DNA from 3 places in the Streptomyces sp. SudanB5_2050 genome. Region 1 is predicted to be linked to each of the others. Evidence: riboswitches for the same ligand, from Rfam matches in the RefSeq annotation. Region 1 holds a riboswitch; each other region holds the start of a gene.

The links. A riboswitch is a leader RNA that binds a small molecule or an ion and turns the genes downstream of it on or off. The one in region 1 is predicted to bind cyclic di-AMP.
Region 2: it holds a riboswitch for cyclic di-AMP, as region 1 does, so the genes downstream of both, ACFZP7_RS29450 (peptidoglycan DD-metalloendopeptidase family protein) here and ACFZP7_RS16700 (M23 family metallopeptidase) in region 1, are expected to answer to the same signal.
Region 3: it holds a riboswitch for cyclic di-AMP, as region 1 does, so the genes downstream of both, ACFZP7_RS05805 (C40 family peptidase) here and ACFZP7_RS16700 (M23 family metallopeptidase) in region 1, are expected to answer to the same signal.

The regions. Positions count from the first base shown of each region.
Region 1 is NZ_OZ186760.1:3,751,932-3,762,023, reverse strand. It holds gene ACFZP7_RS16725 (amino acid permease) at 1-101, shown strand, start outside; tRNA gene ACFZP7_RS16720 (tRNA-Lys) at 218-290, shown strand; gene ACFZP7_RS16715 (dihydrofolate reductase family protein) at 382-1,512, shown strand; tRNA gene ACFZP7_RS16710 (tRNA-Met) at 1,568-1,641, shown strand; gene ACFZP7_RS16705 (PP2C family protein-serine/threonine phosphatase) at 1,842-3,026, shown strand; cyclic di-AMP (ydaO/yuaA leader) riboswitch at 3,264-3,418, shown strand; gene ACFZP7_RS16700 (M23 family metallopeptidase) at 3,430-4,461, shown strand; gene ACFZP7_RS16695 (aldo/keto reductase) at 4,601-5,545, shown strand; gene ACFZP7_RS16690 (PrsW family intramembrane metalloprotease) at 5,586-7,070, opposite strand; gene trmB (tRNA (guanosine(46)-N7)-methyltransferase TrmB) at 7,081-7,866, opposite strand; gene lhgO (L-2-hydroxyglutarate oxidase) at 7,949-9,190, opposite strand; gene ACFZP7_RS16675 (MFS transporter) at 9,278-10,092, opposite strand, start outside.
Region 2 is NZ_OZ186760.1:6,674,645-6,684,736, reverse strand. It holds gene ACFZP7_RS29470 (MBL fold metallo-hydrolase) at 1-305, opposite strand, end outside; gene ACFZP7_RS29465 (carboxymuconolactone decarboxylase family protein) at 483-1,094, shown strand; gene ACFZP7_RS29460 (TetR/AcrR family transcriptional regulator) at 1,189-1,818, shown strand; gene ACFZP7_RS29455 (SGNH/GDSL hydrolase family protein) at 1,930-2,715, opposite strand; gene ACFZP7_RS29450 (peptidoglycan DD-metalloendopeptidase family protein) at 2,948-3,931, opposite strand; cyclic di-AMP (ydaO/yuaA leader) riboswitch at 3,936-4,093, opposite strand; gene ACFZP7_RS29445 (tyrosine-protein phosphatase) at 4,519-5,316, shown strand; gene ACFZP7_RS29440 (DUF6126 family protein) at 5,326-5,448, opposite strand; gene ACFZP7_RS29435 (helix-turn-helix domain-containing protein) at 5,445-6,095, opposite strand; gene ACFZP7_RS29430 (aspartate aminotransferase family protein) at 6,198-7,583, opposite strand; gene dxs (1-deoxy-D-xylulose-5-phosphate synthase) at 7,584-9,500, opposite strand; gene ispG (flavodoxin-dependent (E)-4-hydroxy-3-methylbut-2-enyl-diphosphate synthase) at 9,528-10,092, opposite strand, start outside.
Region 3 is NZ_OZ186760.1:1,335,860-1,345,852, reverse strand. It holds gene ACFZP7_RS05855 (hypothetical protein) at 48-281, shown strand; gene ACFZP7_RS05850 (hypothetical protein) at 300-674, shown strand; gene ACFZP7_RS05845 (class I SAM-dependent methyltransferase) at 675-1,364, opposite strand; gene bioD (dethiobiotin synthase) at 1,517-2,233, opposite strand; gene ACFZP7_RS05835 (adenosylmethionine--8-amino-7-oxononanoate transaminase) at 2,235-3,521, opposite strand; gene bioB (biotin synthase BioB) at 3,514-4,740, opposite strand; gene ACFZP7_RS05825 (8-amino-7-oxononanoate synthase) at 4,892-6,019, shown strand; gene ACFZP7_RS05820 (DUF397 domain-containing protein) at 6,062-6,316, opposite strand; gene ACFZP7_RS05815 (helix-turn-helix transcriptional regulator) at 6,326-7,189, opposite strand; gene ACFZP7_RS05810 (ATP-binding protein) at 7,404-7,886, shown strand; gene ACFZP7_RS05805 (C40 family peptidase) at 7,879-8,352, opposite strand; cyclic di-AMP (ydaO/yuaA leader) riboswitch at 8,356-8,500, opposite strand; gene ACFZP7_RS05800 (hypothetical protein) at 8,892-9,200, opposite strand; gene ACFZP7_RS05795 (ATP-dependent Clp protease proteolytic subunit) at 9,208-9,846, opposite strand.

The sequences.
Region 1 (10,092 bases):
GGCTGGCCTCGGCCCGCCACTGGTTCCTCAACCCCGACCACGAACGCACCCGGGCCCGCGCGGCGGCCCGCGCGAACGCCCCCGAGCCGGTGGACCCGTAGCACCGCCGGCCGACGCGTCCACGACGCGGCCGTGACCCGGATACCCGATCGGCGTCCCGGCCGCGTCGGGCTATGCTCGGTGTGGCAACATCACGCAACACCGCGCAACACCCCCTGGGCCCTTAGCTCAATTGGCAGAGCAGTGGACTTTTAATCCATTGGTTGTGGGTTCGAGTCCCACAGGGCCTACCCGTGCGGACGGGACCGTCGGACGGCGGTCCCGTCGTCGTTTCCGGGGGCGCGCCGACCTGCCGCCCGCCCGCCTCAGCGGAGTTCGCCCATGCCCCTGCCGTACGTCCTCCTCTCCGCCGCCGTCTCCCTCGACGGGTACCTGGACGACACCGGCCCCGAACGGCTCCTGCTCTCCTCCCCGGCCGACTTCGACCGCGTCGACGAGGTGCGCGCGTCCGTCGACGCGATCCTCGTCGGTGCCGGCACGATCCGCGCCGACAACCCGCGGCTGCTGGTGAACTCCGCCGAGCGGCGGGCCGCCCGGGTCGCGGCGGGGCGGACGGAGTACCCCCTCAAGGTCACCGTCAGCGCCACCGGCGAGCTGGACCCGGCGGCACGGTTCTGGCACACGGGCGGGGACAAGGTGCTGCTCACCACGGACGAGGGCGCCCGGCGGGCCCGGACCCTCGGTCTCGCCGCCGACGTCGTGCCGCTCGGAGCGGCGTTCGACTGGCGCGCGGCGCTGGAGCACCTGCACGACCGGCGGGGCGTGCGGCGGCTGATGGTCGAGGGCGGGGGGACCGTGCACACCCAGCTGCTGCGCCGGGGACTCGCCGACGAACTGCAGCTCGTCCTCGCGCCGCTGCTCGTGGGCGACCCGGACGCGCCCCGGCTGTTCGGGCCCGGCGGGTACCAGAGCGGCCGGCTCAGGCTGGTGGAGTCGCGGCGCATCGAGGACGTCGTACTGGCGCGGTACCTGCCGACGGCGCCCGGCACCGGCGACCGGGTGGCCGCCGCCGACCGGCACTGGCTGGCGCTCGCCTGCGAGCTGGCCGAGCTGTGCCCGCCCTCGCGGACCGCCTTCAGCGTGGGGGCGGTCGTGGTCGCCGCCGACGGGACGGAGCTGGCGCGCGGGTACTCCCGGGAGGGCGGCGACCCCGCCGTGCACGCGGAGGAGGCCGCGCTCGCCAAGATCACCCCGGACGACCCCCGGCTCGCCGGGGCCACCGTGTACTCCAGCCTGGAGCCGTGCGCCCGCCGCGCCTCCCGGCCGGTCCCGTGCGCCCGGCTGATCCTCGACGCGGGGGCGCGCCGCGTGGTCACGGCCTGGCGCGAGCCGGACACCTTCGTGCCGGGGGCGAACGGCAGCGGAGTGCTCGCCGCGGGGGGTGCCGTCGTCGTCGTACTGCCGGAGTACGAGGAGCGGGCGAAGGCGCCGAACCGCCATCTGGAGGGGTAGGCGCATACGCGTGTGCGCCGGACCCCCGGGATGACGTACACTGGAGACACAACGACGCGGGGTGGAGCAGCTCGGTAGCTCGCTGGGCTCATAACCCAGAGGTCGCAGGTTCAAATCCTGTCCCCGCTACTGAAGGCCGAAGGCCGGAATCCGAAAGGGTTCCGGCCTTCGGTGCGTCCGCGTCCCCTCCCGTGTCCTCACCTCCGTGCGTTCACCCGTTCGGTCCGCACGGCTCGCCGCCCCCGAGCGCCCCGGGAAACCTGGAGCACGGGACGACAGGCGGCGTGGACGTGCGGGGTGGCGGGAGACGAGTGGTGCGGCCAGGTGACGTGGACGGCGAGGGAGCGCACGCCAGGGCCGGCGGCCGGCTCCCCGGCGATCCCGTGCCCGACCCCGGCCTGGGCGACGCCTCGGAGGTCCCGCCGGCCGCGGCCGGACGGCGCCGCCGGAACCGGTACGGGCGCGTCCTGGTGCGCCTGCTGCCGGCGCTGCTGATCGTCATCGCCGTCCTGTACGACAGCTTCACCCCCCGGTACTTCACCGCCGGTCCCCTCTACACGGCGGCGCCACTGGTCGCCGCGGCCGTCTACTCCCGGCGTGGGACGGTCCTCACCGGGATCACCGTGGTCGCCGTCGTCGTCGGACTCCAGCTGCGCAAGGAGGTCATCCACTACGTCGACTCCCTCACGGAGCTGATCACCATCGCGACGGTGGCCGTGCTCGCCGTCTTCGTCAACGCCTTCGTCCGCCGCGCCGGCGAGCAGCTCGTCTCCGTCCGCGAGATCGCCGAGGCCGCCCAGCGGGCGGTGCTGCCCGAACCCGCCGAGCGGATCGGCGGGTTCGAGATCGCCGCCTGCTACGAGGCCGCGCAGGCCGACGCGTTCATCGGCGGCGACCTCTACGCGGTGCAGGACAGCCCGCGCGGGGTCCGGCTCGTCGTCGGTGACGTGCGGGGCAAGGGCATGGGCGCGGTGGCCGCCGTCGCCGTCGTGATCGGCGCGTTCCGGGAGGCCGCCGAGCAGGAGGCGACGCTGGAGGCGGTGGCGCAGCGCCTGGAGCGGGCGCTGGCCCGTGAGGGCACCCGGCGCGACGGCCTGGACGCCTTCGAGGGCTTCACCACCGCCGTGCTCGCCGAACTCCCGCACGGCGACGGGGTGGTGCGCATCCTCAACCGGGGACATCCGCCGCCCCTTCTGCTGTACGCCGACGGCACCCTGCACCCGCTGCCCGCCCGGGAGTCCGCGCTGCCGCTCGGGATGGGGGAACTGGGCGTGTGGCCCGACCGGGCGGAGCAGGCGCCGTTCCCCGCCGGGGCGACGCTGCTGCTCTACACCGACGGGCTGTCGGAAGCCCGGGACGCCGAGGGCGAGTTCTACGATCCGCACGAGCGGCTGGCCGGCCACGTGTTCCGGCATCCGGCGGACCTGCTCGACGCGCTCGCCGAGGACGTGCGCCGGCATTCCGGCGGCGGCATGGCCGACGACATGGCGCTGCTCGCCGTACGGCGCCCCTGATCACGCCCGGTGACGGAGCAAGCGCCCTCCGCATAACAACTGACACACCGTCAGGTGGGGCGGATGCGGAAAGTGATGCTGAAGGTCGGTCAACTCGCCCGGTTTTCACCGTGCGTGAGGCGTGTGTCCGCCCGGATTTCGTTAATGATCAAGCGGAACGGCTTGGAATCCGAGCCCCGCGTCTATTAACGTTCGATAACGCAGCGCGGTCGTCCCAGCCGTCACAGAAGGCGGCTCCGTGCGCACGCGCCGAATCCCGTAAGGGAACCGGGGAACCACCACTTGGGGTGAATCGGGCGTGACCCGCCGTGTCTCCACGGCTGATCACGCGCGTAGGAGACCTTCCTGCTCCGAACCCGTCAGCTAACCCGGTAGGCGAAAGGAAGGAAAGGAGTACGCCCACGTGGCGTCCAACCGGCCTGCCCCCGAGGCCCCGTTCGTGCCCAGCCGGCACGACACCGACACCTTCGGCTACGACGTCCACCGCGCCGAAGAGGGCCCCTGGGAGGAGTGGAACCCCACCGCGGAGTCCATCCGCCCCGTGCGCGGCCGGCACCGCGTCGCCAAGCAGCGCGGCGGACTCGCCCGCAGCTCCACCGTCCTCGGCGTCGGTGTCATAGCCGCCGTCGGCGCGGGCGGGATGGCCAGCGCGCAGACCGGCAAGCCGCCGGTGTCGATCTCCATGCCGGACCTGCCCAACGTCGGCTCGCTCATCTCCGACGAGGAGCCCGAGCCCGAGGGGTCCGCCACCCCGCTCAGCGGCATCGCCGCGGCCTCCGCCGGCACCGGGCAGGAGAGCGGCGCCGACGCCGGCGAGTCGCTGCGCGCCCGCATCATGGCGCAGGCCGAGCAGCAGCAGGCCCAGGTCGAGAGCAAGGCCGCCGCCCAGGCGCAGGCCGCCGCCGAGAAGGCCGCCGCGGAAGCGGCCGCCAAGGCGGAGAAGGAGGCCAAGGCCAAGGCCGCCGCCGCCAAGAAGAAGGCGGAGGAGGAGGCCGCGAAGAAGGCCGAGGCCGAGCGTCTCGCGAAGCTGGCCAAGCAGTTCACGCTGCCGACCTCCTCGTACACGATCTCCTCGACCTTCGGCCAGGCAGGCCCCTACTGGGCCTCCGGCCACCACACCGGCCTCGACTTCGCCGCCCCCACGGGCACGCTGCTCAAGGCGGTGCACAGCGGCACCATCACGTCGGCCGGCTACGAGGGCTCCTACGGCTACAAGACCGTGCTCACCCTCGACGACGGCACCGAGATCTGGTACGCCCACCAGTCCTCCATCAACGTCAGCGTCGGCCAGAAGGTCACCACCGGCGACGTCATCGGCCGCGTCGGCGCCACCGGCAACGTCACCGGCGCCCACCTCCACATGGAGGTCCACACGGCCGGCGGCGGCAGCCTCGACCCGTTGGCATGGCTGCAGAGCAAGGGCCTCACCCCCTGAGCCACGCCGCACACGCCGATCGCCCCTCCTGATCCCCGGCGGTCCTGACGGCGACCCCCCGACGTCAGGGCTGCCGGTTTACGGGAACTTTGCCCCGCTTACGGAATCGCGGGGTCCGCCGGGCTCGTTGACGCGGTACATGACTTCTCTGCGCAAGCTCGGCTCCTCCGACCTGGAGGTCTTCCCCCTCGCCCTCGGCGGCAACGTCTTCGGATGGACCGCGGACCAGGACACCTCCTTCGCCGTCCTGGACGCCTACACGGCGGCGGGCGGCAACTTCATCGACACCGCCGACTCCTACTCCGCCTGGGTCGACGGCAACAGCGGCGGCGAGTCCGAGACCGTCCTCGGCAAGTGGCTCGCGGCCCGCGGCAACCGGGATGACGTCGTCCTCGCCACCAAGGTCAGCCAGCACCCCGAGTACCCCGGGCTGAGCGCCGCGAACATCAAGGCCGCCGCCGACGCCTCGCTGCGCCGCCTGGGCACCGACCACATCGACCTCTACTACACCCACTTCGACAAGCCCGAGGTGCCGGTCGAGGAGATCGTCGGCGCGCTCGACGAGCTGGTGCGGGCGGGCAAGGTCCGGCACATCGCCGCCTCCAACATCTCCGCCGAGCGGCTCGCCGCCTCCCTGGACTTCTCCGACCGTGAGGGCCTCGCCCGGTACGTGGCGATCCAGCCGCACTACAACCTGGTCTCGCGGGACACCTACGAGGGCGGGCTGCGCGACCTCGCCGAGCGGGCCGGGCTGGCCGCCGTGCCCTACTACGCCCTCGCGGCCGGCTTCCTCACCGGCAAGTACCGGCCCGGTGCCACCGTCGACAGCCCGCGCGCGGGCGGTGCCGCCCGGCACCTGGAGACCGAGCGGGGCCGCCGGGTCCTCGCCGCCCTGGACGAGATCGCCGGGGCCCACGACGCCCCCGTCGCCACGGTCGCCCTGGCCTGGCTGGCCGCTCAGCCGACGGTGGCCGCGCCGATCGCGTCCGCGCGCACGGTGGAGCAGCTGCCGGCGCTGCTCGGGGTGGCGGAACTGACCCTGTCGGAGGACGAGGTCCGGCGGCTGACGCAGGCCTCGGCCTGAGGACCCGCCGTCGGCCCCCGGCGGGCCGGGGCCGGTGAGGTCACGGCCGGCGGGGCAGCGGCTGGCGGTGGGCCGGGTGAGCCGACGGGTACGCGGGCCGGTTACGGACGTGAGCGGGGAAGGGCGCCGGTACCCAGGCCGGGGTGAACGCCGGGGCCGCGGGAGCCGGGTGGCCGTGGCCGTACCCGCCGTACGGGGCCACGGGTGCGAATCCGCCCGGCCGGGCCGCGTACCCGTATCCGGCGTACGCGGCCGCCGCGTACCCGTACCCGTATCCGTACCCGGCGTGGGAGCCGGGCGTCCCGTACCCCGGCCAGGGGGTGACGGGCGGTGGTGCCGTCGCCCGTGCGGCGTGGTCCAGCGCCGGGCGGGCCACGTCGCGGCGGTGCCACAGCGCGTCCAGCAACTCCCGCTCCCGTACGGCGAAGTCGGGGCCCGCCCGGCCCTTGCGACCCCGCTGCCGCAGGAACGCCAGTGAGGTCGCGTACGCCTCGTACTGCGCCACCGCCCGCGCCGCCTGCTTCCCGGCGTGCCGGCGGGCGTACTGCCGGGCGAGGCGGCGGGCGTGCATCGAGGCGAGCGTGTGCGGCTCCGCCGGTGCCAGCCAGCCGGCCATGACGTAGGCGGGAAGCTCCTCGCGCACGGTGCGCAGTTCGCGCTGCCGCGTCCAGATCACCAGCCAGGTCAGCAGGCCGAAGCAGGGCACCATGAACGCGCCGTACACGGCGAGGAAGCCGTACTCGCCGAACGCGGCCGAACCGTTCCACAGCGCGTGCATGCCCATCGCGAGCAGCAGGCCGGCCAGCGGGAGCAGGGCGCGCCGCAGGTGGTGCCGGCCGGTGGACAGCGCGGCGATGCCGAAGCCGATGCCGGTGAGCACGGTGAAGAGCGGGTGGGCGAAGGGTGACATGACGACGCGGACGAAGAAGGTCGCCGCGGTCACGGAGGCGAAGCCGCTGTCCCCGGTGAGCTGGTCGGTGCCGAAAGCGTTGCCCAGGTAGAGGATGTTCTCGGTGAAGGCGAAGCCGGTGGCGGTGACGCCCGCCGTGACGACGCCGTCGACGATGCCGGTGAAGTCCCGCCGGCGGAAGAGGAAGACCAGGAGGACGGCGGCGGCCTTCGCGGACTCCTCGACGACCGGCGCTATCACCGTGGCGCCCAGGGTGTCCGCGCCGGCCGGGTCGGCGGTGGCCGTGGCTATCCAGCGCGTCGCGAAGCTGTTGGCGATGATCGCTATCAGGGCGGCGGCGCAGGCGCCCCAGGCGAAGCAGAAGACCAGGTTCCGCCAGGGGCCCGGCTCCACCCGGTCGAGCCAGCGGAACGCGGCTATGAGCAGCGGCACGGGCAGCACCGCGAGGCCGAGTCCCACCAGGAAGCCCTGGGTGCCGGTCTGTTCGCGCACCAGGGCCAGGATCACCAGGCCGGAGATGGCCAGCAGCGTGGTCAGGGCCCCGTAACGCACCCAGCCGCGCTGCCACCAGTGCGGACGCGGTGGATTCGTCGGATACGGGGGACAGGTGGCCACGGCATGGACCCTAACCGGTGGGGGGCTGCTCCTGATGACGATCGCCGTGCTGTACGCGGCGGAAGAGCAAGTCGTTCACCACATGACCCTTGTCCAGTCCCTGGCCCTCGAAACGGGTCAGCGGGCGGTGGGCCGGGCGCGGCGCGAATCCGCCGCCGGGCACGGTGTTCTCGAAGTCGGGGTGCGCGGTGAGCACCTCGAGCATCTGCTCGGCGTACGGCTCCCAGTCGGTGGCGCAGTGCAGGACGGCCCCCGGAGCGAGCCGGGTCGCGGCCAGGGTGAGGAACTCCGGCTGGATGAGGCGGCGCTTGTGGTGCCGCTTCTTGGGCCAGGGGTCGGGGAAGTAGACGCGCAGTCCGGCGAGGGAGTCGGGGGCGAGCATCTCCCGCAGGAGGATGATCGCGTCGCCGTTGCCCACCCGGATGTTGGACAGCCCGTTCCGCTCCGCGAGACCGAGCAGGTTGCCCTGGCCGGGGGTGTGGACGTCCACGGCGAGGATGTTGGTCTCCGGGTCGGCGGCGGCCATCTGGGCGGTGGCCTCGCCCATGCCGAAGCCGATCTCCAGGACGACGGGGCGGCCGTTGCCGAACAGCTCGCCGAGGTCGATGACCCGCTGCCCGTCGATGTCCAGTCCCCACAGCGGCCACAACCGCTGCAGGGCGTCCGCCTGCCCGGTGGTCACCCGGCTCCGGCGGGGCTGGAAACTCCGGATCCGCCGCTCGAAGTGCGAGCCGGCGGGATCGGCCTTCGGGCCGTCGGGGAACCGGGGCTCGCCCTTGGCGCGGGCGTGCCTCAGGGAGTCACCGGGGTCACCGGGATGCGGGGCTGGCTGGGGAGCGTCGGAGGCGCTGCGGAAATCAGACACAGTGCTCCCGATTTTACGGCCGCACGGTCTCCTCCAGCATGGCCAGGGCCCGCCGGCCCACCTCCCGGCCGATGGGGAGGGAGGCCGTCGCGGCGGGCGACGGGGCGTTCAGGACGTGCACCGTGTGGGCGGCCTCGCGGATCAGGAAGTCGTCCACCAGCGTCCCGTCCGCCAGCACCGCCTGCGCCCGCACCCCGGCGGGCGCCGCCACCAGGTCGTCCTCCGTCACCGCGGGCAGCAGCCGGCGCACGGCCGTGGTGAACGCGGCCTTGGACAGCGATCGCCGCAGCTCGCCCGCCCCGTACCTCCAGTGCCGCCGCGCGATCCGCCACGAACCCGGCCAGGCCAGCGTCCCGCCCAGCTCGCGGGGCCGCACCACGCCCCAGCCGTACCCCTCCCGGGCGAGGGCCGGCACCGCGTTGGGCCCGATGTGCACGCCCCCGTCGATCCCCCGGGTCAGATGCACCCCGAGGAAGGGGAACGCCGGGTCCGGCACCGGGTACACCAGGCCCCGGACCAGCTCCGGTCGCGCCAGCTCGTAGTACTCGCCCCGGAAGGGGACGATCCGCATGCCGGGGTCGTCGCCGGTGAGGCGGGCGATCTCGTCGCAGTGCAGCCCGGCGCAGTTGACCATGACGCGGGCGCGGAGCACGTCCCCGGAGCGGGTGCGGACGGCGACCCCGAGGCCGGGGCGGCGGTCGACGTGCCGCACCTCGGCGCCGTAGCGGATCTCCGCGCCGGAGGCGTGCGCCAGCTGCCGGGCCACGGCCACGTAGTCGCAGACGCCGGTGGTGCCGACGTGGATGGCGGCCAGGCCCCTGACCTCCGGCTCGTGCTCCGGGATCTGGGCGGCGCCCAGCTCGCGCACCGGTATGCCGTTCTCCCGGGCGCGCTGGACCAGGGCGTGCAGGCGGGGCAGCTCGGCCCGCTCGGTGGCGACGATCAGCTTGCCGGTGACGGCGTGGGGGATGCCGTACTCGGCGCAGAACTTCACCATCTCCGCCGCGCCCCGCACCGCGTACCGCGCCTTGAGGGAGCCCGGCCGGTAGTAGACGCCGCTGTGGATGACGCCGCTGTTGCGGCCGGTCTGGTGACGGGCCGGACCCGGCTCCTTCTCCAGCACCGTCACCCTGGTGCCCGGAGCGGCGCGCGTGATCGCGTACGCCGTCGACAGGCCGACGATCCCGCCGCCCACCACCAGCACGTCGCAGTCGTGTCCGGCGCCGCGCGCGCTCGCGGTCCTCACCTGTGCCATCTCCCGGCCCACCTCCCGGTTCCGATAGTGCACTGCGCCACTGACAATGCCTTCAAACCCGGGAGCGGCGTCTCGGAACGCGGTCGCTCACGCCGTGGTCATCAGCAGCGGTCGGGCGCGCTCGCGCAGCTCGGCCACGCGCGGCTCGTCGCCGTACGGCTCCAGGCGGTGCAGGAGGTCCCTGACGTACTCGGTGGTGCGGGCCGAGGAGATGCGGCCGGCGACCTCCACCGCCCGCACGCCCTGCTCGCAGGCCGCGTCCAGGTTGCCGGACTCCAGCTCGGCCACCGCCGAGACGACGAGCCTGAGGCCGTGCGAGCGGACGAACTCCTCCGTCGGCTTCGACAGGGCCTGCTCGGTGAAGCGGCGGACCTGGCGCGGGGCCTTCAGGTCGCGGTAGCACTCGGCCGCGTCGGCGGCGAACCGGTCGTAGGAGTAGAAACCCAGCCACGTCGGGTCGCTGTCGCCGGGACGGGCGCGCTCCAGCCAGCTCTCGGCGGCCTTCAGGGCGGCGCCCGCCGCCGGGGCGTCGCCCGCGCGCGCGTGCGCGCGCGCCTCGACCAGGCGGAAGAAGCTCATGGTGCGGGCCGTGGCCAGTCCGCGGTTGCGTTCGAGTGCGGCCTGGGCGAGGTCGACGCCCTCGTCGCCGAAGCCGCGGTAGGTCGCCTGGAGCGACATGGAGGCGAGCACATAGCCGCCGAGCGGCACGTCGGCCGCGGCGCGGGCCAGGCGCAGCGCCTGGATGTAGTACCGCTGGGCCGCCTCCTGCTGGCCGGTGTCGAAGGCCATCCAGCCCGCCAGGCGCGTCAGTTCGGCCGAGGCGCCGAACAGGGCGCGGCCCACCTCGTCGGAGTAGGAGCCGAGGAGCAGGGGCGCCGCCTCGACGCGTAAGCACTCGGGGA
Region 2 (10,092 bases), 2.9 Mb from region 1:
ATCCAGGTCAGGCGCAGTCCGGTGGCGGGCGGCCGGGCGAGGTCGGCGAGCGTGGTGGCGTGCACGGGGACCGGGCCCCGCGGCGCACGGCTTCGCCGCGACTCCTTGTCGAAGTAGACCCTGGCGAAGTCACGGGCCGATCCGGAAGGCCGGGTCCGGGCGGTGCCGCCGGGGTTCTGGAAGACGCCGTCACGGAAGTGGGGCGAGCGGCGGATGCGCGCCATGCGGGCGCCGGTCGGGTCCGCGCCGAAGGCCGCGGGCAGGGGCAGGCGGAGCCCCTGCTTCGGGGAACGGGATGCGGCCACGGTGCCTCCAGGTGATGTGGTCGAGGTCTCCATTGTCGTCGTGTCCGACTCTCGTCCGACGTCACTCGAACGACCGATGTCACATCCGTGTTCCCCTCCTCCGTCCTATTGGTGAGGGCGCCCGGCCGGAGCGTCCGCAAGCACACCGCACGACCGACGGACAGGAAGGTGGCCCCCATGGCCCGCGTCTCGCTCACCCCGCCCCGGACGCTCTTCTTCCGCGCCGTGGAGTGGTACTCCCGGCGCACCTACGGAAAGGTCCTCGACCCCGGCAAGGCGCTCGCCCACAACCCGCGGGTGCTCTGGGGCGACCTGCGCTTCGAGCAGTCCGTGGCCGGGTGGAACAAGCTGGACTCCGACCTGAAGGCACTCGCCGTGATGGCCTCGGCCGCCTCGATCGGCTGCTCCTGGTGCATGGACTTCGGCTACTGGGAGAACGCCGAGCGCGGCATGGACCGTCGCAAGCTCCACGACGTGCCGGTGTGGCGGGACAGCGACGCCTACACCCCGCTGGAGCGGGACGTCATGGAGTACGCCGAGGCGATGACGGCGACACCGCCCCAGGTCGGCGACGACCTCGCCGGGCGGCTGCGGACGGCGCTGGGCGAGCCGGCCTTCGTGGAGCTGACGGCCATCGTCGCCGTCGAGAACCTGCGGTCCCGCATCAACGCGGCGCTGGATCTGACCAGCCAGGGGTTCAAGGATGCGTGCGAGGTGCCCGGCACCGGACGCACCGGACGCACCGAGGCGAGCACCGGCACGGGCACGGCCGCCGCGACGACCGACTGAGCGGCGGGGTGCCAGAGAGCCGCGGGCCGCCGTAGGCGCAGCTCACGACGGCTGCGGCGGCCCCGGCTCCGGGCGTCTGTATAGGGTGGCGGGCGTGGGGAGAGTCCGATTGAGTGTGGCGCAGCGGCGCGAGGAGCTGCTGCGCGCGGCCCTGGACCAGATATCGGCGCGGGGTGTGGCGGCGTTGCGGATCGCCGACGTGGCCGCCGCGCTCGGCGTCAGCAACGCGCTGGTGCTCTACCACTTCTCCACCAAGGAGAAGCTCGTCGCCGCCGCCTTCGCGCACGCCGCCCAGGACGATCTCGCCCACCTGCGCAAGCTGCTGGGCCGCCGCACCTCGGCACTGCGCCGGCTGCGGGCGGCGGTGCGGTGGTACGCCCCGACCGGGCAGGCCAAGGGCTGGCGACTGTGGATCGAGGGCTGGGCGGTGGCGCTGCGCGAGCCCGCGCTGCGCGACGTCGCGCGGGACCTGGACCGGCAGTGGAAGGCGGAGATCGCCGGAGTGATCGCCGAGGGTGTGGCGGCCGGCGAGTTCCGCTGCGCGGACCCCGACGGTGCCGCCCTGCGTCTGACGGCGTTCCTCGACGGACTGGCCGTGCAGCTCACCTCGTACGCGGGGACGGTGTCGAGGGCGCGGGCCCGGGAGTGGACGGACGAGGCGCTGGCCCGGGAGCTGGGTCTGGACCGCGAGGCGGTCTCCGCCCGGCCGGCACCGCGCGGCTGACCCGAATCCCCCCGGCCGGCACCGCCCGTCCGACCCGGGTCGCCCGCTCCACGGTGACCGCCCCGCGGTGACCGCCCCCGGCGACCGGGTCGACGGATCACGGCGGGTACGTCAGGCCACCGAGGCGATCCGCATCTTGATGTCGTCCGGCGACAGCGTCCCCTTGGCGATCACGTGGTCGCCGGAGGACTCGCCGCGCAGCCGGCGCCCGATCCACGGCACCAGATACTCCCGGGCCCAGTGCACGTCGTCCCGCCGGATGCCCAGAGTGCCGCGGGGCGGCAGCGGCGGCCAGGGCTGGTCGGGGTCGGCGGGGACGGGCAGGCCGAGGACCTGGCCCGCGCGCAGCGCCACGCGTGTGTGCCCCTCCGGTGACAGGTGCAGGCGGTCCGCGTCCCACGCCCTGCGGTCCTGGACGGTGCGCAGCGACCACAGGTCGAGCACGGGGCAGCCGTAGCGGTCGGCGATGGCGCGGACGTGTCCGTTGTAGGTGGCGATCTTGCCGCGCAGGTGCTTCAGGACGGGCACCCCACGGGTGTCGAACCCGGTCGTCACCAGCACCGTGCCCGCCGCGGCGGCCAGCGCGGCCACCGCCCGCTCGAAGCGCTCGGCCACCTCGTCGGGGTCGGTGCCGGGCCGGATGATGTCGTTGCCGCCCGCACAGAACGAGACCAGATCCGGCGCGAGTTCGACGGCCCGGGGCACCTGCTCCGCCACGATCTGGTCGAGCAGCCTGCCGCGCACGGCGAGGTTGGTGTACGTGAAGTCGCCCTCGGGGCGCCGGTCCGCGAGCAGTACGGCGAACCGGTCGGCCCAGCCGACGAACGCCCCGTCGGGGCCGGGGTCGCCGACGCCCTCGGTGAAGCTGTCCCCCACCGCCACGTACGACCCGATCACTGCTCTGCTGTCACTCTTCGAATCGTCTGCCACGTCGGCCCATCCTCCACCTTGGAATGTGACCTACGCGACCGTAGGAAAGGGTTGACGTGCGGTGAGAAACACCACGCCTAAAGTGTTCGCCAATTCAGGAATACGCCGGACACGTGCCGGACACCGCGAAATGGCCGAAGGCCGGACCCGGGGATCGGGGTCCGGCCTTCGGCGGCGCGCAGACCGCGCCGAGGCGTCGTCAGAGGGAGACGCCGTGCGAGCGCAGGTAGGCGATCGGGTCCACGTCCGAGCCGTAGTCCGGGGTGGTGCGGATCTCGAAGTGCAGGTGCGGGCCGGTCACGTTGCCGGTGGCACCGGAGAGGCCGACCTGCTGACCCGCCGTCACGGACTGGCCGGCCGAGACGGAGAGGGAGGACAGGTGGGCGTACTGGGCGTAGTGGCCGTCGGCGAGCTGGATGACGACCTGGTTGCCGTAGGCGCCGCCCCAGCCGGCGGAGACGACGGTGCCCGCGCCGACGGCCTTGAGGGAGGTGCCGGTCGGGACGACGAAGTCGGTGCCGGTGTGGTAGCCGCTGGACCACATGCTGCCGGTCTGGTGGTACGGGGTACCGACGGTGCCGCCCGGGACGGGGGAGGTGAAGCCGCTGGTGGTACCGGCGGACTGGGTGCTCTTGCCCGAGGACCCGGAGGACTCGGCGGAGTCGGTGGAGTCGGCGGAGTCGGCGGAGGACGCCTTCGCGGCCTTGGAGGACTTCTCCGCCTCGGCCGGCTCGGCCTTCTCGGCGGAGGACTGCGAGGCCGGCTTCTCCGCCTGGGCGGGCTTCTCGGCGGCGGGCTGCCCGGACTTGGCGGCCGGTCCGTCGATCGAGAGCTTCAGACCGGGGTGGATCAGGGACGGGTCGGCGCCGACGGCCTCGCGGTTGTCCGCGTAGAGCTTCTTCCAACCGCCGTCGACGTCCTGCTCGTCGGCGATCTTCGAGAGGTAGTCACCGCTCTTCACGGTGTACGTGCGCGAGTCGGCGTTCTTCTCGGCGGCGGCCTTCTTCGCCGACGCCGGAACTCCCTGCACGGCCTGCTCGGAGACCGGGTGCGCGGGGGCCGCCTGGGCTGCGGCGGCGCCCATCAGCGGGAGCGCGAGCGCGGCGCCGCCGGTGGAGGCGACGGCGATGGTGCGGGTCAGGCGCATGGCCCTGGTACGGCGGTGCTTACCCTTCGCGGGCATGTCGAATTCCTCTCCGGCGCCTACGAGGTGAGCTGTCGGGTTCGGGCTGGAGATGCCCGGCCGCGTCTGGACGCGGCTTCACCCCGAGCCGTTCCGGGAACCGGAACAGGCATTCGTACCTGTGGGTCCCCCGCTCCTGCCGTGTACGGGTGGTGGATGAGTGCGGGCTCCGGTCGGCGGCAGGATTAGGCGTCCGTCCGGATCGGTGGTGAACGTAAGGGACCAAGACGCACAGGGACAAGCGAGAGGTTGCGTTCACGGGTGTTCCGATTGATCCATTACCGGATTCCGCCGTCACCCTCCGTCGATTCCGGAAGCGTGTTTTCCCGTAAACAGCCATGAAAACCGCGTGAATTACGTGAACATGACGGGCAACGCACCGTCACGGGTATGACGCTGCTCACGCGCTTCCCCGCCAGTCACTCTCATTCCAGAGCGAGTTGGAATCAATGCTGCAATTCGGACAGAAAGCCCAGAAGCGGTGTACTCGGATTACTTCGCCCCCTTGAGGCCGGGGCACCGTGCCGTATCGTCGACTCGTGCCCGTCGGCGAGCGGCGTCGGCGGGGCGGAGTGGGAGGAGCCCCCGTGACGCAGCAGGTGCCGTCGACCGAACCCGAGCTGGCCGGGGTGCGCAACTTCCGGGACGTGGGCGGGCTGCCGACCGTGGACGGCCGGCGGGTCCGCCAGGGGGTGCTGTTCCGCAGCGGCCACCTCGCGCACGCCACCGGTGAGGACGCCGCGTTCCTGGCCTCGCTGGGCCTGCACACGATCTTCGACTTCCGCAACGCGGCCGACCAGAAGCTCGAGGGCCCGGACGTCGAGCTGCCGGGCGTGCGCAACGTGAACCTGCCGCTGAGCGACCCGGCCGACGGCGCCGAGTTCTGGAAGATGGTCCGCGACGGCGACCTCGACCAGCTCCGCTCGATCCTGGCGGACGGCAAGGGAGCCGACCGGATGATCGGCTCCTACCGCTTGATCATCAAGGAGCGCACGGCGGAGCACTCCCGGGTGCTGCACGCGCTCGCCGAGGACAGCGTCCCCGCCCTGATGCACTGCGCGGCCGGCAAGGACCGCGCGGGCCTGTCGATCGCGGTCACGCTGCTCGCCCTGGGCGTGGAGCGCGAGGCCGTCGTCGAGGACTACCTGAAGTCGAACGCCACCCACCGCCGGTACAAGGTGCGTCGCAGCGGCTCCGCCGCCTCGGCCTACTCCCCCGAGGTCATGGAGCTGCTCAGCCCGCTCTTCGACGCGCGCGCCGAGTACCTGGCGGCGGCCTTCGAGACGATCGACGAGACCTGGGGCGGGGTCGACGCCTACCTGGAGCAGGGTCTGCGGATCACTCCGGAGACCCGGGAGCGGCTGCGCGAGCGGCTGCTGGACTGAGCCCGGCGCTCACCGGCTGTTGGCGCCCACCTCGAAGAGCAGGTAGATGAAGCCAGCGAAGACGTGCCCCACGATGAGGTAGATGAACAGCCGCACCCACAGGGCGCGCGGAAACTTGTCCTGGAGGTTCATGGCGTCTCTCCCGAGGCGGGGTGGGTCGTCGTGGGGGCGGGGCCCAGGCACAGCGCGGCCGTCGGACTCTGCAGCAGGGTGTGGACGAAGAGCAGGTCGACCCCGTCGGGGTCCTGGGCGGCGATCCGGTGCGGGGTGAGCGAGTCGAAGTGCGCTCCGTCGCCCGGACCGAGCAGGTGCACGGTGTCCCCGAGCCGCAGGCGCAGCCGGCCCCGGAGCACATGGAGCCATTCCTCGCCCGGGTGGACCCGCACGATGTCGCCCTGGGAGCCGTGCGGCACGTGCACCCGCAGGGCCTGCATGCCGCGGCCGGCCCCGCCGGCCTGCCAGTACGTCCAGCCGCCGGCGTACGTCGGCTCCATGGCGTCGGCCCGGACGACCGCGTCCCGGTCCGGGGCCGTCTCGCCCAGCAGTTCCGAGACGGTCGTACCGTAGACACGGGCGAGCGCGAGCAGCATCGGCAGCGAGGGCTGGCGCTGCCCGGTCTCCAGCCGGGAGAGGTGGGCGGGCGACAGCCCGGCGGCGCGGGCCGCCGCCTCCAGGGTGAGGGCGGCCCTGCGCCGCAGGGACCGCAGCTGCGGTGCCACGACGGACACCGCGTCCGCCGCCGCCTCGGGCGCCGGGGGCCCGGTCTCGTGGGAGGTCATGGCTCCTATTCAGCCCGAACTTTGCCCCACAGGCAATTTTCTTGCCCGAGAGGCAAAATCCGAGGCCGGTGCCCCTCCGGCGACCGGTCGCCGCCTCTGCGGCTAGCGGTTGGCCACCGCCTGTCTCACCAGGGTCTTGCCGAAGTCCCACATCAGTCCGCCGCCGTTGTGCGCGTCGTCCATCACCTCCGTGAAGGCGTCGACGAAGCGGTCGGCGTCCGCCGTGTCGACGATCAGCGGCGGGATCAGCTTGATGACCTCCAGGTGGTCGCCGGAGACCTGGGTCAGGACGTGGTGGCGCTGGAGCAACGGCACCACGACCATCTGCGCGAAGAGTCCCTTGCGCGCCGTCTGGAGCATCGTCCAGCGACTGCGCAGCCCGAGGGACCGGGGCCGGCCGAACTCGATGCCGATCATCAGCCCCCGGCCGCGGACGTCGGCGAGCAGCTCGTAGCGGTCCACCAGCTCGGCGAGCCGGGTCTTCAGCCGCTCCCCCACCGCGGCGGCGTTCGCCACGATCTCCTCGTTCTCCATCACGGACAGCACCGCGAGCCCGGCGGCCATGGCCTGCGCGTTGGACCCGAAGCTCGCCGAGTGGACCTGCACCCGGTCCATCGAGGAGTACACCTTCTGGAAGATCCAGTCCTTGCCCAGCGTGGCCCCCACCGGCACGTAGCCGCCGGACAGCGCCTTGGCGACGCACACCAGGTCCGGCTCGACCCCGTCCTCGTGCTGGAAGGCGTAGAACTTCCCGGTCCGGCCCAGCCCGGTCTGCACCTCGTCGGCGATCAGCAGGGCCTTGTGGCGGTGCAGCAGTTCCTGCGCCGCGCGCAGGTAGCCGGGCGGGGCCTCGTGCACGCCCTTGCCCTGGATCGGCTCCACGATCAGCGCGGCCACGTCGCCCTTCCTCAGCTCCCGCGCCAGTGCGTCCACGTCGCCGAGCGGTACGGGGGTGTCGGGCAGCAGGGGGGCGAAGCCCTTGCGGAACCCCTCCTCGCCGTTGACGGAGAGCGAGCCGGTGGTCAGGCCATGGAAGGCGTGCGAGCAGTACAGGACCCTCGGTCTCCCGGTCGCGTACCGGGCGAACTTCAGCGCGGTCTCCACGGCCTCGGTGCCGCTGTTGCCGAAGAAGACCCGGTCCAGGTGAGGGCTGTAGGAGAGCAGCCTCTCGGCCAGCAGTCCGGGCAGCGGCGGGCAGTCGAAGCGGGTCAGGTCGGCCAGCGAGGCGTCGAGGACGTCGTGCAGGGCCTTGCGGACGACGGGGTGGTGGCGCCCCAGGCCCATGACGCCGAACCCGGCGAGCATGTCCAGGTAGTCGTTGCCGTCCGTGTCCCAGAAGTGCGCGCCCTCGGCCCGCTCGTAGACCTTGTCGAAGCCGATGGTGCGCAGCATCCGCGGCAGCTGGTGGTTGAGGTGCCTGGCGTGCAGCTCGTAGCGTTCGGCTCCGCGTTCGGCCAGGAGCGCGGCGAGGTCGAACTCCTTGGTCATTCAGTTCTCTCCTTGGACTGGCATGGCGGTCCGGCCGTCCCGGGCCTGATCGGCGACGGACAGGCTCGCGCCGATCCGGCCGGCGATCTCGACCGGGGTGAGACCGATGTCGGCGAGCACCTCGGAGCGCTTGGCGTGCGCGAGGAACTGCTCGGGGATGCCGAAGCGGCGCACCGGCACGTCGACCTCGGCGTCACCCAGCGCCAGCGCCACCGCCGAACCGACCCCGGCGGCACGGCTGTTGTCCTCGACGACGGCCACCAGGCGGTGCCGGGCGGCCAGGGGCGGGAGCGCCGGGTCGACGGGTTTGACCCAGCGCGGGTCCACCACGGTGCAGCGCAGGCCGCGGGCTTCGAGCAGTTCGGCGGCCCGGAGGCAGACGGGCGCCATCACCCCGACGGCCACGAGCAGCACGTCGGGATGGTCGCGGGCGTGCAGGACGTCCAGGCCGCCGATCCGGTCGACGGCGGGTACGGCCGGCCCGGCGGACTCCTTCGGGAAGCGCACCAGCGTCGGCGCGTCGTCGACGGCGACCGCCTCGCGCAGCTGGGCCCGCAACTGATCGGCGTCGCGGGGGGCCGCGATGCGCAGTCCGGGGACGACCTGGAGGACGGACATGTCCCACATGCCGTTGTGCGAGGGACCGTCGGGGCCGGTGACGCCGGCCCGGTCCAGGACGAAGGTGACACCGCAGCGGTGCAGGGCCACGTCCATCAGCAGTTGGTCGAAGGCGCGGTTGAGGAAGGTGGCGTAGACGGCGACGACCGGGTGGAGTCCGCCGGTGGCCAGGCCCGCCGCGCAGACGGCGGCGTGCTGCTCGGCGATGCCCACGTCCCAGACCCGGTCGGGGAACCGCTCGGCGAAGCGCCCGAGGCCGACCGGGTGCAGCATGGCCGCGGTGATCGCCACGACGTCCTCGCGCTCCTCGCCGATCCGCGCCATCTCCTCACCGAACACGGAGGTCCACGAGGGCCCGGCCGAGGGCCCGAGCGGCGCGCAGGTCAGCGGGTCCATCGCGCCGACGGTGTGGAAGTGGTCCGCCTCGTCGCGCCGGGCGGGCTCGTAGCCGCGGCCCTTCTCGGTGAGGCAGTGGACGAGCACGGGACCGTGGAAGCGCTTCGCGCGCCGCAGCGCCGACTCGACGGCCCCGATGTCATGTCCGTCGACGGGACCTACGTACTTCAGGCCCAGGTCCTCGAAGAGCCCCTGCGGGGCGAAGGCGTCCTTGAAGCCCTTCTTGGCGCCGTGCAGGGCCTCGTAGACGGTGGCGCCGACCACGGGGACGCGCTGGAGGACGCCTTTGCCCCAGGCCAGCATCCGCTCGTAGCCGTCCGTCGTCCGCAGCGTCGCCAGGTGGTCGGCGAGGCCGCCGATGGTCGGCGCGTAGGAGCGCTCGTTGTCGTTGACGACGATGATCAGCGGCCGGTCCCGGGCCGCCGCGATGTTGTTCAGCGCCTCCCAGGCCATGCCGCCGGTGAGCGCCCCGTCGCCGATGACGGCGACGACGTGTCCCCGCTCCCCCCGCACCCGGCGGGCCTTGGCGAGGCCGTCGGCCCAGCCGAGGACGGTGGAGGCGTGGCTGTTCTCGATGACGTCGTGCTCGGACTCCTCGCGCGAGGGATAGCCGGACAACCCGCCCTTGCCGCGCAGCTTGGAGAAGTCCTGACGCCCGGTCAGCAGCTTGTGCACATAGCTCTGGTGGCCGGTGTCCCACAGGATGCGGTCGGCCGGTGACTCGAAGACCCGGTGCAGGGCGACGGTGAGTTCGACCACCCCCAGGTTCGGGCCGAGGTGCCCGCCGGTACGGGCGACCGCGTGCACCAGGAAGTCCCGTATCTCGTCGGACAGTTCGCCGAGTTCCGCCTCGGACAGCGCCTTCAGGTCGCGTGGTCCCCGGATGTTCTCCAGAATCGTCACGCTCGGGCCCCCTTCGGTCCGTGCTGTTCAGCTCACGGTGACGGCCGGCTCCCCCGACGCGCCGTCCTGCTCCATCTGCTCGGCGATCTTCATCGCCTCCTCGATCAGCGTCTCCACGATCCTGGACTCCGGGACGGTCCTGACGACCTCGCCCTTGACGAAGATCTGGCCCTTGCCGTTGCCGGAGGCGACGCCGAGGTCGGCCTCGCGGGCCTCGCCCGGACCGTTGACGACACAGCCCATGACGGCGACGCGCAGCGGCACCTCCATGCCCTCCAGGCCGGCCGTCACCTCGTCGGCGAGCTTGTAGACGTCGACCTGGGCGCGGCCGCAGGACGGGCACGAGACGATCTCCAGCCGGCGCTGCCTGAGCCCCAGCGACTGGAGGATCTGGAGCCCGACCTTGACCTCCTCGGCGGGCGGCGCGCTCAGCGACACCCGGATGGTGTCGCCGATGCCCTGGGAGAGCAGCGCGCCGAAGGCGACGGCCGACTTGACGGTGCCCTGGAAGGCGGGGCCGGCCTCGGTGACGCCGAGGTGGAGGGGGTAGTCGCACTGGGCGGCGAGCCGGCGGTACGCCTCGACCATGACG
Region 3 (9,993 bases), 2.4 Mb from region 1:
CCGCCCCGCCCTTGCCGTTGCTAGCGTTCCGGCGCTAGCTTCGAGGTATGGCGAAGACCAGGAAGGCCCAGCTGAACGTCCGGGTGGACGAGGGCACCGCCCGGGCCGCCCGGGAGCGGGCCGTGGCCCGGGGGATGAGCGTCAACCGCTACATCGAGGAACTGGTCCGGCAGGACACCGGTGAGTCCGGCCGCGCCTTCGTGGAGGCGGCCGCCGACTTCATGCGGCAGTACGAGAAGGTCTTCGCCGAGGAGGTCGGCGAGGGACAGGGCCGCCGCTGAGCCGTCGCGCGCACCCCGATGAACGACCTCACGATCGATCTCGCCTGGCTGCTCATGCTCGCCGAACAGCGCACCCCCGGCGACCCCCAGGTCACCGACTGGGGCGCGCTGGTGGCGGCCGTCGCCCGCCACCGGGCCGAGATATTCGACACCCCCGTCTACGACGGTCCGCACGCCCGGGCGGCCGCGCTGCTCCAGCTGCTGATCCACGTCCCCGCCCTGGAGCGTTCCAACGCCCTGTTCGCCTCCGCCGTCGCCTACGCCTATCTGGTCGCCAGCGGCGTCGAGATCACCACCACCGCCGAGCGGGTGCGGGACCTCGCCCTGCTGGTCAAGAAGGGCGACGCGTCGGTCGACGCCATCGCGGACGAGCTGCGCCGGTGGAGCGCGTGACTACGCCCCGTCGCCGGGCGGGCGCCACGCCGTACCGAGCACGCAGTAGGAACTCGGCAGCGCCGGGCCGTTCTCCGGCATCGTCATCCGCCGGTAGGGCCCCAGCGTGAAGCCGGCCTCGCGCAGCGAGGCGACCGGCTCCCGGGACAGGTGGCAGCCACCGCTCAGCGGCGGCCACAGCGTCCGGTCGAGCGCACGCTGGGTGAAGGCCATCACCCGGCCGCCGCCGGCGCCGTGCTCGAAGAACCGCACCTCACCGCCGGGGCGCAGCACCCGCCGCACTTCGCTCAGGGCCCGCGGTACGTCGCGGACACTGCACAGCACCAGCGACACCACGGCCGCGTCGAACGCCTCGCTCTTGACCGGCAGCGCCTCGGCCGCGCCCGGTGCCACGTCCACCGGCACGTGGGCGCGCAGCGCCGCCTCGACGGCCAACTGCCGCAGCACGCGCTCCGGTTCGACGGCCACGACCTCGGAGACGGTGCCCGGGTAGTGGGAGAAGTTCAGTCCGTTGCCCGCGCCGATCTCGATCACCCGCCCGGACAGCCCGGCGAGCAGCCGCTCGCGCACGCGCCCCATGCCCATACGGGTCTCGGCGCGCACGCTGAACCGGGCGTAGCAGCGGGCGAACAGCGGATGGTGCACGGCGTCCCGCGGAACGGCGCGGGAACGGGCGGATCGGGCCGGCATGGGGGCCTCCCTCACGAGGTGGTGCCTCACCGTGATTGTCCCCCGCCCGCCCGTCCCGCATCCACCGCACACCCGTCCGTTTCCGTGCCCCGGGCGTGCCGGCCGGCGGACCCGGGGCACGGACGCGGAGGCGTTCGCCCGGCGGCGCGCGGTCAGGGCGCCTCCCGCCGGGCGAACACCTCCGCGTCCCACGTGCCCTCCAGCCGAGGCGCCAGCCAGTGCGGCGCCGAGGAGCGGAAGGCGGCGGGCGCGAGGGCGGCCGCCCCGGCCGGAACGGCGCCCAGGAGCGGCGCGCCGGCCACGTCGGGGAGGTCCGCGAGGTTGCAGCGCGCGGCGAGGTCCGGGGCCTCGGGCCAGCTGCCGATCACCACGCCCGGCAGGTCCAGGCCGCGGGAGCGCAGCTCGCGCGCGGTCAGCTCCGTGGTGTTGAGCGTGCCCAGCCCGGCCGGGACCACGAGCAGCACCGGCGCGCCCAGCAGCCCGGCGACGTCCGCCAGGGTCCCGCCGGCCGCGTCGAACCGCACGAGCAATCCGCCCGCGCCCTCGACCAGCACCAGGTCGTGCTCGGTGGCCAGCTTCGCCGCCGCCTCCGCCACGTCGTGCGGACGCACCGGCGCCAGGCGGGCCCGGCGCGCCGCCGTGGCCGGCGCCAGCGGCTCCGGGTAGCGGGCGACCTCCGCCGCCGTCACGCCGCCCGCGAGACGCGCCACCTCCCGCGCGTCCCCCGGCTCGTCCGGCCCCACGCCCGTCTGCGCGGCCTTCAGCACGGCCACCGACCGGCCGGCCGCCAGCGCCGTGGCGGCGACGGCCGCGGTCACGACCGTCTTGCCGATCTCCGTGCCCGTCCCCGTGATCACCAGTACCGGCATGTCATCCCTCCCGTGCCGCCGCGCACACGGCGCGCGCGATCCGTGCCACGTCCGCGTCGCCCGTCACGTACGGCGGCATCGTGTAGACCAGATCGCGGAACGGCCGCAGCCACACACCCTCGCGCACCGCCGCGGCCGTCGCCGCGCGCATGTCGACGGCGTGGTCGAGCTGCACCACGCCGATCGCCCCGAGCACGCGTACGTCCCTCACTCCCGGCAGTTCGCCGGCGGGCGCCAGACCCTCGCGCAGCCCCGACTCGATCCGCTTGACCTCCGCGAGCCAGTCCTGGCCGAGCAGCAGTCCGATGGAAGCGCAGGCCACGGCGGCCGCCAGCGGATTCCCCATGAACGTCGGCCCGTGGGCCAGCACCGGCACCTCGCCCCGCGAGATCCCCTCGGCCACCTCGGAGGTGCACAGCGTGGCCGCCATCGTCAGATAGCCGCCGGTCAGTGCCTTGCCCACGCACATCACGTCCGGCGTCACGGCCGCGTGCTCCGCCGCGAACAGCGCGCCCGTGCGCCCGAAGCCGGTCGCGATCTCGTCGAACACCAGCAGCACGCCGTGCGCGTCGCACGCCTCCCGGAGCACCCGCAGATACGCGGGGGAGTGGAACCGCATCCCGCCCGCGCCCTGCACCACGGGCTCGACGATCACGGCGGCCAGTTCGCCGGCGTGCCGCTCGATCGAGGCGCGCAGATGATCCGCGTACGTCTCCTCGTACTCCGTCGGCGGCGCGTCCGCGAAGACCTGGCGCGGCAGGACGCCCTGCCACAGCTCGTGCATCCCGCCCTCGGGGTCGCACACCGACATCGGCTGCCAGGTGTCGCCGTGATAGCCGCCGCGCCAGGTCAGCAGGCGCCGCTTCTCCGGCCGGCCCAGCGAGCGCCAGTACTGCAGGCACATCTTCACCGCGACCTCGACGGAGACCGAGCCGGAGTCGGCGAGGAAGACGTGCTCCAGGCCCTCGGGCGACATGTCGACAAGGATTTTCGCCAGTCGCACGGCCGGCTCGTGGGTGAGCCCGCCGAACATCACGTGGCTCATGCGCTCCAACTGCTCGCGCGCGGCCTCGTTGAGGACCGGATGGTTGTAGCCGTGGATCGCCGACCACCAGGACGACATCCCGTCGACCAGCTCGCCCGAGCCGTCGGCCGGGCGCAGCCGCACCCCGCTCGCCGACTCCACGACGAGCGGGTCCTGCCGGCCGGGCATGGGGCCGTACGGATGCCAGACGTGCCGCCGGTCGAGCGCCAGCAGCTCGTCCACGGTCAGCGCGGGCTCAGGCATTGGGCGCGAGGTCCGTTCCGGCACCACGGCGGCGCACGGCGACCAGGTCCGTGCGCGGCTCGCCGGCCACCGCGGGCACGGCGCCGGCGCCCTTCTCGGCCGGGGCGGAGCCGCAGAGGCTCCCTCCCTCGTGCGCGGAGCCGCAGCCCCCGCCCTCACCGTGCGACCCGCAGCCCGCGCCTTCCCCGTGCGAACCGCATCCGCCCCGGTCCGCGACCCGGTGCTCCGGCAGCGTCACCTCTCCGGCGCCCTCCACCTCGAACCCGGCGTCCGCGATCATCTCCAGGTCCGCCCGGCCGGCCTGCCCCTCGCTGGTGAGGTAGTCGCCGAGGAAGATGGAGTTGGCCAGGTGCAGGGCGAGCGGCTGCATCGTGCGCAGATGGACCTCGCGCCCACCCGCGATGCGCACCTCGACGTCCGGGCAGACGAACCGCGTCATCGCCAGGATGCGCAGGCACCGCTGCGGGGTGAGGTGCCACTCCTTGGCGAGCGGCGTGCCCTCCATCGGGATCAGGAAGTTGACCGGCACCGAGTCCGGGTCCAGCTCCCGCAGCGAGAAGACCACGTCGACCAGGTCCTCGTCGCTCTCGCCCATGCCCGCGATCAGCCCGGAGCAGGCGGACAGCCCGGCGGCGTGCGCCTTGTTGACCGTGTCCACCCGGTCGGCGTACGTGTGCGTGGTCGTGATGTCCCCGTACGTCGCCTCGGACGTGTTGAGGTTGTGGTTGTAGGCGTCGGCACCGGCCTCGCGCAGCCGCTCCGCCTGGCCGTCGGAGAGCAGGCCCAGACAGGCGCACACCTCGACGGCCTCGTTCTGCTCCTTGATGGCCTTGATGGTGTCCGAGACCCGGTCCACGTCCCGGTCGGTCGGACCGCGCCCGCTGGCCACCAGGCACACCCGCTTGGCACCCCCGGCCACGCCCGCGGCGGCGGCCTGCGACGCCTGGTCGGGCTTGAGCCAGGTGTACTTGAGGATCTCGGCCTTGGAGCCGAGCCGCTGCGAGCAGTAGGAGCAGTCCTCGGGGCACAGGCCCGACTTGAGGTTGACGAGGTAGTTGAGCTTCACCCGGCGGCCGAACCAGTGCCGGCGCACCTTGCCGGCCGCGGCCACCACATCGAGCAGGTCGTCGTCGGAAGTGGCGAGGACGGCAAGGGCCTCCTCGCGGGTCGGCGACTCACGCCGAAGCCCCTTGTTCACCAGCGTGTTCAGCAGGTCCATGAGAGCCGATCCTGTCCTACGGGGCCACCCGGGGCCAAGGAGAGTTTGCACAACACTGACAGATCACCGTGTGGGTATTGCCACACCTCGCGGGGGTGGCGGTACCGCTATCGTCTGTCCACTGCCTACAAAACCGACGGAGGACCGATCCATGGCGTTCGGCTGGATCGACGAGCAGGCCCTGGTGCGCCGCCGGGCGGGCCTCGTACGGACTCTGCGCCCCCGGCCGGCCGACTCGCCGCTGCTGGACCTGGCCAGCAACGACTACCTCGGACTGGCCCGGCACCCGGAGGTCACCGAGGGCGCGGCGCGGGCCGCGCGGGCCTGGGGCGCCGGGGCGACCGGCTCCCGGCTGGTGACCGGGACGACCGAACTGCACGCCGAACTCGAACGCGAACTCGCCGACTTCTGCGGCTTCGAGGCCGCGCTCGTCTTCTCCTCCGGCTACGCGGCCAACCTCGCCGCGGTGACCGCGCTGGCCCCGCACGGCTCCCTCGTCGTCTCCGACGCGGGCAACCACGCCTCGCTGATCGACGGCTGCCGGCTGGCGCGCGGCACGACCCAGGTGGTGGGGCACGCGGACCCGGACGCCGTGCGCAAGGCCCTGGCGACGCACGAGGGGCCCGCGGTCGCCGTCTCCGACACGGTCTTCTCGGTCGACGGCGACGCGGCGCCGCTGGCCGCGCTCGCGCAGGTGTGCCGCGCGTACGGGGCCGGACTGGTCGTGGACGACGCGCACGGCCTCGGGGTCCTCGGCGAGGGCGGGCGGGGTGCCGCGCGGGAGGCGGGTCTCGCGGGCGCGGACGACGTCGTCGTGACGGTGACGCTGTCCAAGTCGCTCGGCAGCCAGGGCGGCGCCGTGCTCGGGCCCGCCGAGGTGATCGAGCATCTGGTCAACGCGGCCCGCACGTTCATCTTCGACACCGGTCTCGCCCCCGCGGCGGCGGGCGGGGCGCTGGCGGCGCTGACACTGCTGCGCCGCGAGCCCGAACGGGCGGCGCGGGCGCGGGCGGTGGCGGCCGAACTGCACGCACGCCTGACCGCCGAGGGGCTGTCCGCGGTGCGTCCGGACGCCGCGGTCGTCTCGGTGCGCGCGCCCTCCCCGGAGGGGGCCGTCCGGTGGGCGGCCGACTGTCGTGCGGCCGGCCTGGCCGTGGGGTGCTTCCGCCCTCCCTCCGTGCCCGACGGCATCTCACGGCTCAGGCTGACCGCCCGTGCGGACCTCTCCGGGGTACAGATCGAACGCGCTGTGCGGGTCATCGGCGAAACGCGACCATGAGTCGGCGTGACACGGCCGTGCGCCGTCCGATGCCCGCCCGGATCAGCCGCTGTGGATGGCGGCGGTGAACGACGCCCAGCTCCCCGGGGAGAAGAGCAGCGCGGGTCCGGCCGGATCCTTGGAGTCGCGTACGGCGAGCAGACCGGCCCAGGGGCCGTCCGACGGCCGGGCCGTCTCCACACAGTTGTTCGCTCCGGTGCTGTAGCTGCTGCGCAGCCATCGCGCACCGGGCAGCGCCGTACTCACGGGGACGTTCCGGGGACGTGCCGACGTGGAATCCGACGTGGTGCCTGACATGGTGCCTCCTTACGCGCCTGCCGCGGTCGCGGCGATGAAGTCCAACGAGTCCTCGGGCGAAAGGGCATGAACCAGAAGGGCGTTGAAGGCCTCGGTGTAGGCCTCTACGTCTTCTTTCCGTTCGAGGTGCAGGCTACTCGTCAAGTGGTCGAGAACAACCACGTCCAGATCAGAAGTGCTCGAAAAAGAGAAGATTACGAAAGGGCCGGTGACACCGATGTGCGCCCCGGCGGCGAACGGCAGGACCCGGAGCGCGACATGGGGGAGGCGTGCGGCCTCGACCAGCCGCTCCAGCTGACGGGCCATGACCCCGGGCCCGCCCACCTCGCGCCGCAGCACCGCCTCGTCCAGGACCGCGCTCAGCTCAAGCGGCGGCTCGGCCCGCAGCACGTCCTGGCGGGCCAGCCGCACCTCCACCAGCGTGTCCAGCCGCTCCTCCGACAGTCCGTCCACCGCGGCGTGCGTCACCGCGCGGGCGTACTCGGGCGTCTGGAGCAGGCCGGGGACCACCGTGGTCTCCAGCGTGCGCATCGCGCTCGCCTGCGACTCCAGGCTGATGAAGTCGCGGTAGGTCGGCGGGAGCACCCCGCGATAGGCGTGCCACCAGTGATTCCGGCCCCCGCCCGGCCCGTCGGTGCCGGCCAGCACCTCCAGCAGCTCCCGCAACTGGGCGTCGTCCACGCCATAGGCGTCCAGCAGTAACCGCACGTCGGCCGGTTTCGCCCCGCTCGTGCCGGTCTCGATCCGGCTGACCTTCGACTGGTGCCAGCCCACCAGCCGGGCCGCCTCACCGCTGGTGATCCCCGCCGATGTGCGCAGGGCGCGCAGTTCGGCGCCCAGCTTCCGGCGGCGCACCACGGGACCGTGCTGCATGGGCCACTCCTCTACTCCTGACGAGCCGCCCACATACGCTCTGGGGTCGCAGAGTTCACCGCATCGAGCGACAGATATATGCATATCTTGGTGGATCGCCGCCCTTCGCGGGCCGGGTGATGGCAGTCTGGCGGCGAAGCACCAGTCCGGGACCGTACTCGAACCAGCCGCTCCGTGTCGGACTGCGGTCCCGTGGGAAAGGGACGACGTCGCCATGGCAGACCATCTGGAAGCATCCGTCACTCTGCCGAGCGATCCCGCCTCGGTGGCCGCCGCGCGGTCCTACGTGGTCGGCACACTGGCGGAGTGGGGACTGCCGGCGGAGGCGGAGGTGTCGGAGACCGTTCGGCTCATCGTCTCGGAGCTGGCGACCAACGCGGTCCAGCACACGTTCGGCCAGTCGCCCACGTTCACGGTGGACCTCGCGCTCGACCGCGACGAGCGGCTGCGCCTGGGCGTCACCGACAGCCATCCCCGGTTCCCCAAACGCCTGCCGGCCGCCGTCCAGCAGGACAACGGCCGGGGCATGGTGATCATCCGCTGGCTGACGGCGGAGTGCGGCGGCAAGCTGAGGGTGCGCCCGACACGCGAGGGCGGCAAGACCGTCTCCATCGAGCTTCCCTGGACGCCGCCGGACGGCGCCGGAGGGGTGACGGCGGGTCAGGACACCGTCACCCTCCCCGGCCGGGCTACTTGACCCGGCCGTACCAGACGCTGCCGGTCCAGATCTTCTGCAGGCGCACCACGTCCCCGGTCTTCGGGGCGTGCCAGATCTTGCCCTTCCCGGCGTAGATGCCGACGTGGTAGACACTGCGGCCCGAGTGGAAGAAGACCAGGTCACCGGCCTTGCGGTTGCCGGCCGAAATGTGCCGGGTCTTGTTGTACTGCTGGGCCGCCGTGCGCGGCAGCTTCTTGCCGGCCTTCTTGAACGAATACAGCGTCAGCCCGGAGCAGTCGAACCTGTGTGGTCCCACGGCGCCCCATGCGTACGGTGAGCCCTTCTTGGAGGCCGCGATCTGGAGCGCCTTGGTGGCGTGGGCGGCCGCGGACGCCTCGGAGGCGGCACCGGGGACCACGACGGAGCCGCCCACGGCGGCGAGGGTGAGAGCGGAGGCCGTACCGGCACGGGCCATCAGGGACGGGACTCGATTGAGCGCAGACATGCGCAACCCTTCGTCAGCCGCCTGTGAAGGATGACCTGTCGGATTCGGGCTGGCGAAGTTGCCCGGCCGCACGGATGCGGCTTCACCCCAAGGGTCACTCGGCCCGGCGTCGTCCTCCCGGAGACGGCCGTACCGGCGACCCGTCGTGCTCGGGTCCTCCACTCCTGCCGATCCACTCCTGTCGACCGGTCGTCCGGACGGCGGCAGGACTCGGCGTCCGCCCGGACCGCCCCGCCGCTGCGGCGGGGGCTTGTCGTCAGTCACGGATCTTGTCCCGTCCGGTGGGAAAATCCCAACGGAACGTGCCCTTTGTGTTGTTACTCACCACTCACCCGTTCGGGTGGACGCCCCTTCGTTCGACGTCTCGCCGCCCGTCAGGGCGACGTCGGGACCAGCGGCGCGAGCCGAAACGGCGGTGCCGGGGCGGACGGCCCGCGCAACCCGGGGCGGTCCCGAATCGGAGGTGTTCCTACGCTGAAAGGGGGTAAGCCGTTTGGTCCGTTTCGATGCCGTGCGCACGGGGGCCCGGACGGCGGGTCTCAGTCGGCGGGGTGCCGCGGGATGGCGATCCGTGCCGTCCGCCGCTCGCCGTCCAGTACCCGAAGGGCCCGGGCGAGCGTGCTCGCGTGCACTTCCGTCTCGCCCCTGCGGTGCATCAGTGCCAGCGCGTCGCGCAGGGCGCTCGCCTTGCCGACCAGCGCCTGGGCGGCGCGCAGTCCGCCGTAGGTGTCGCCGTCCCGTGCCGGGTTGATGCGTCCGAGCAGGTCCACGACCTCCAGGTAACGGTCGATCAGCTCGGCCTCCGCGCGGGTCAGGGCCGGCAGCGGAGGGGGCTCCGGTGGCAGCATCGGCGGCTCACCTCGCGCCGGGCGTGTGCCGCGGCGGGACCCCGCGGCCGGGCACGATCCGGTCCACCAGGCCGTACTCCAGCGCCTGGCGCGCGTCCAGCACGGTCTCCCGTTCGAGGTCCGCGCCCACCTGCTCCGGGGTGCGGCCGGTGTGCCGTACGAGGATCTCCTCCAGCCGGGCGCGGACGCGGGCCAGTTCGCCCGCCCGGACGGCCAGGTCGCGGGCCTGCCCGTGGACCGGCTCGGTCAGGGAGGGCTGGTGGATCACCACCCGTGCGCCGGGCAGCACGGCGCGCTTGCCGGGCGTGCCCGCCGCGAGCAGGACCGCGGCGGGCGGACCGGCCTGTCCCAGACAGGTCGTCGCCACGTCGCAGGCGATGTGGCGCATCGTGTCGTAGATCGCCGTCATGGCGGTGAAGGAGCCGCCGGGGGAGTTGACGTACAGGGCGATGTCGCGGTCCGGGTCCTGGTGCTCCAGGTACAGGAGCTGTGCCGGCACGTCGTTCGCCGAGGTGTCGTCGATCGGTGTTCCCAGGAAGACGATCCGTTCCTCCAGCAGCTTGGCGTACGGGTCCAGCGCCCGCTGCCCGGCACCGGTGCGCTCGGTGAACTCGGGCAGGACGTGACGGGCGGACGGCCTGGTCATGGCGAACCCCTCTCCTGACGGACGTGACGGAACCGGCTGCGGCTCCGCCACCTCTGTAGAAAATGTACAGGACGTACGTCGGTGGAGGGTGGTGTTCGCCGGATCGCCGTGCTCGCCGGTCGCGCAGGGGCGAACCGTAAGCTGGGG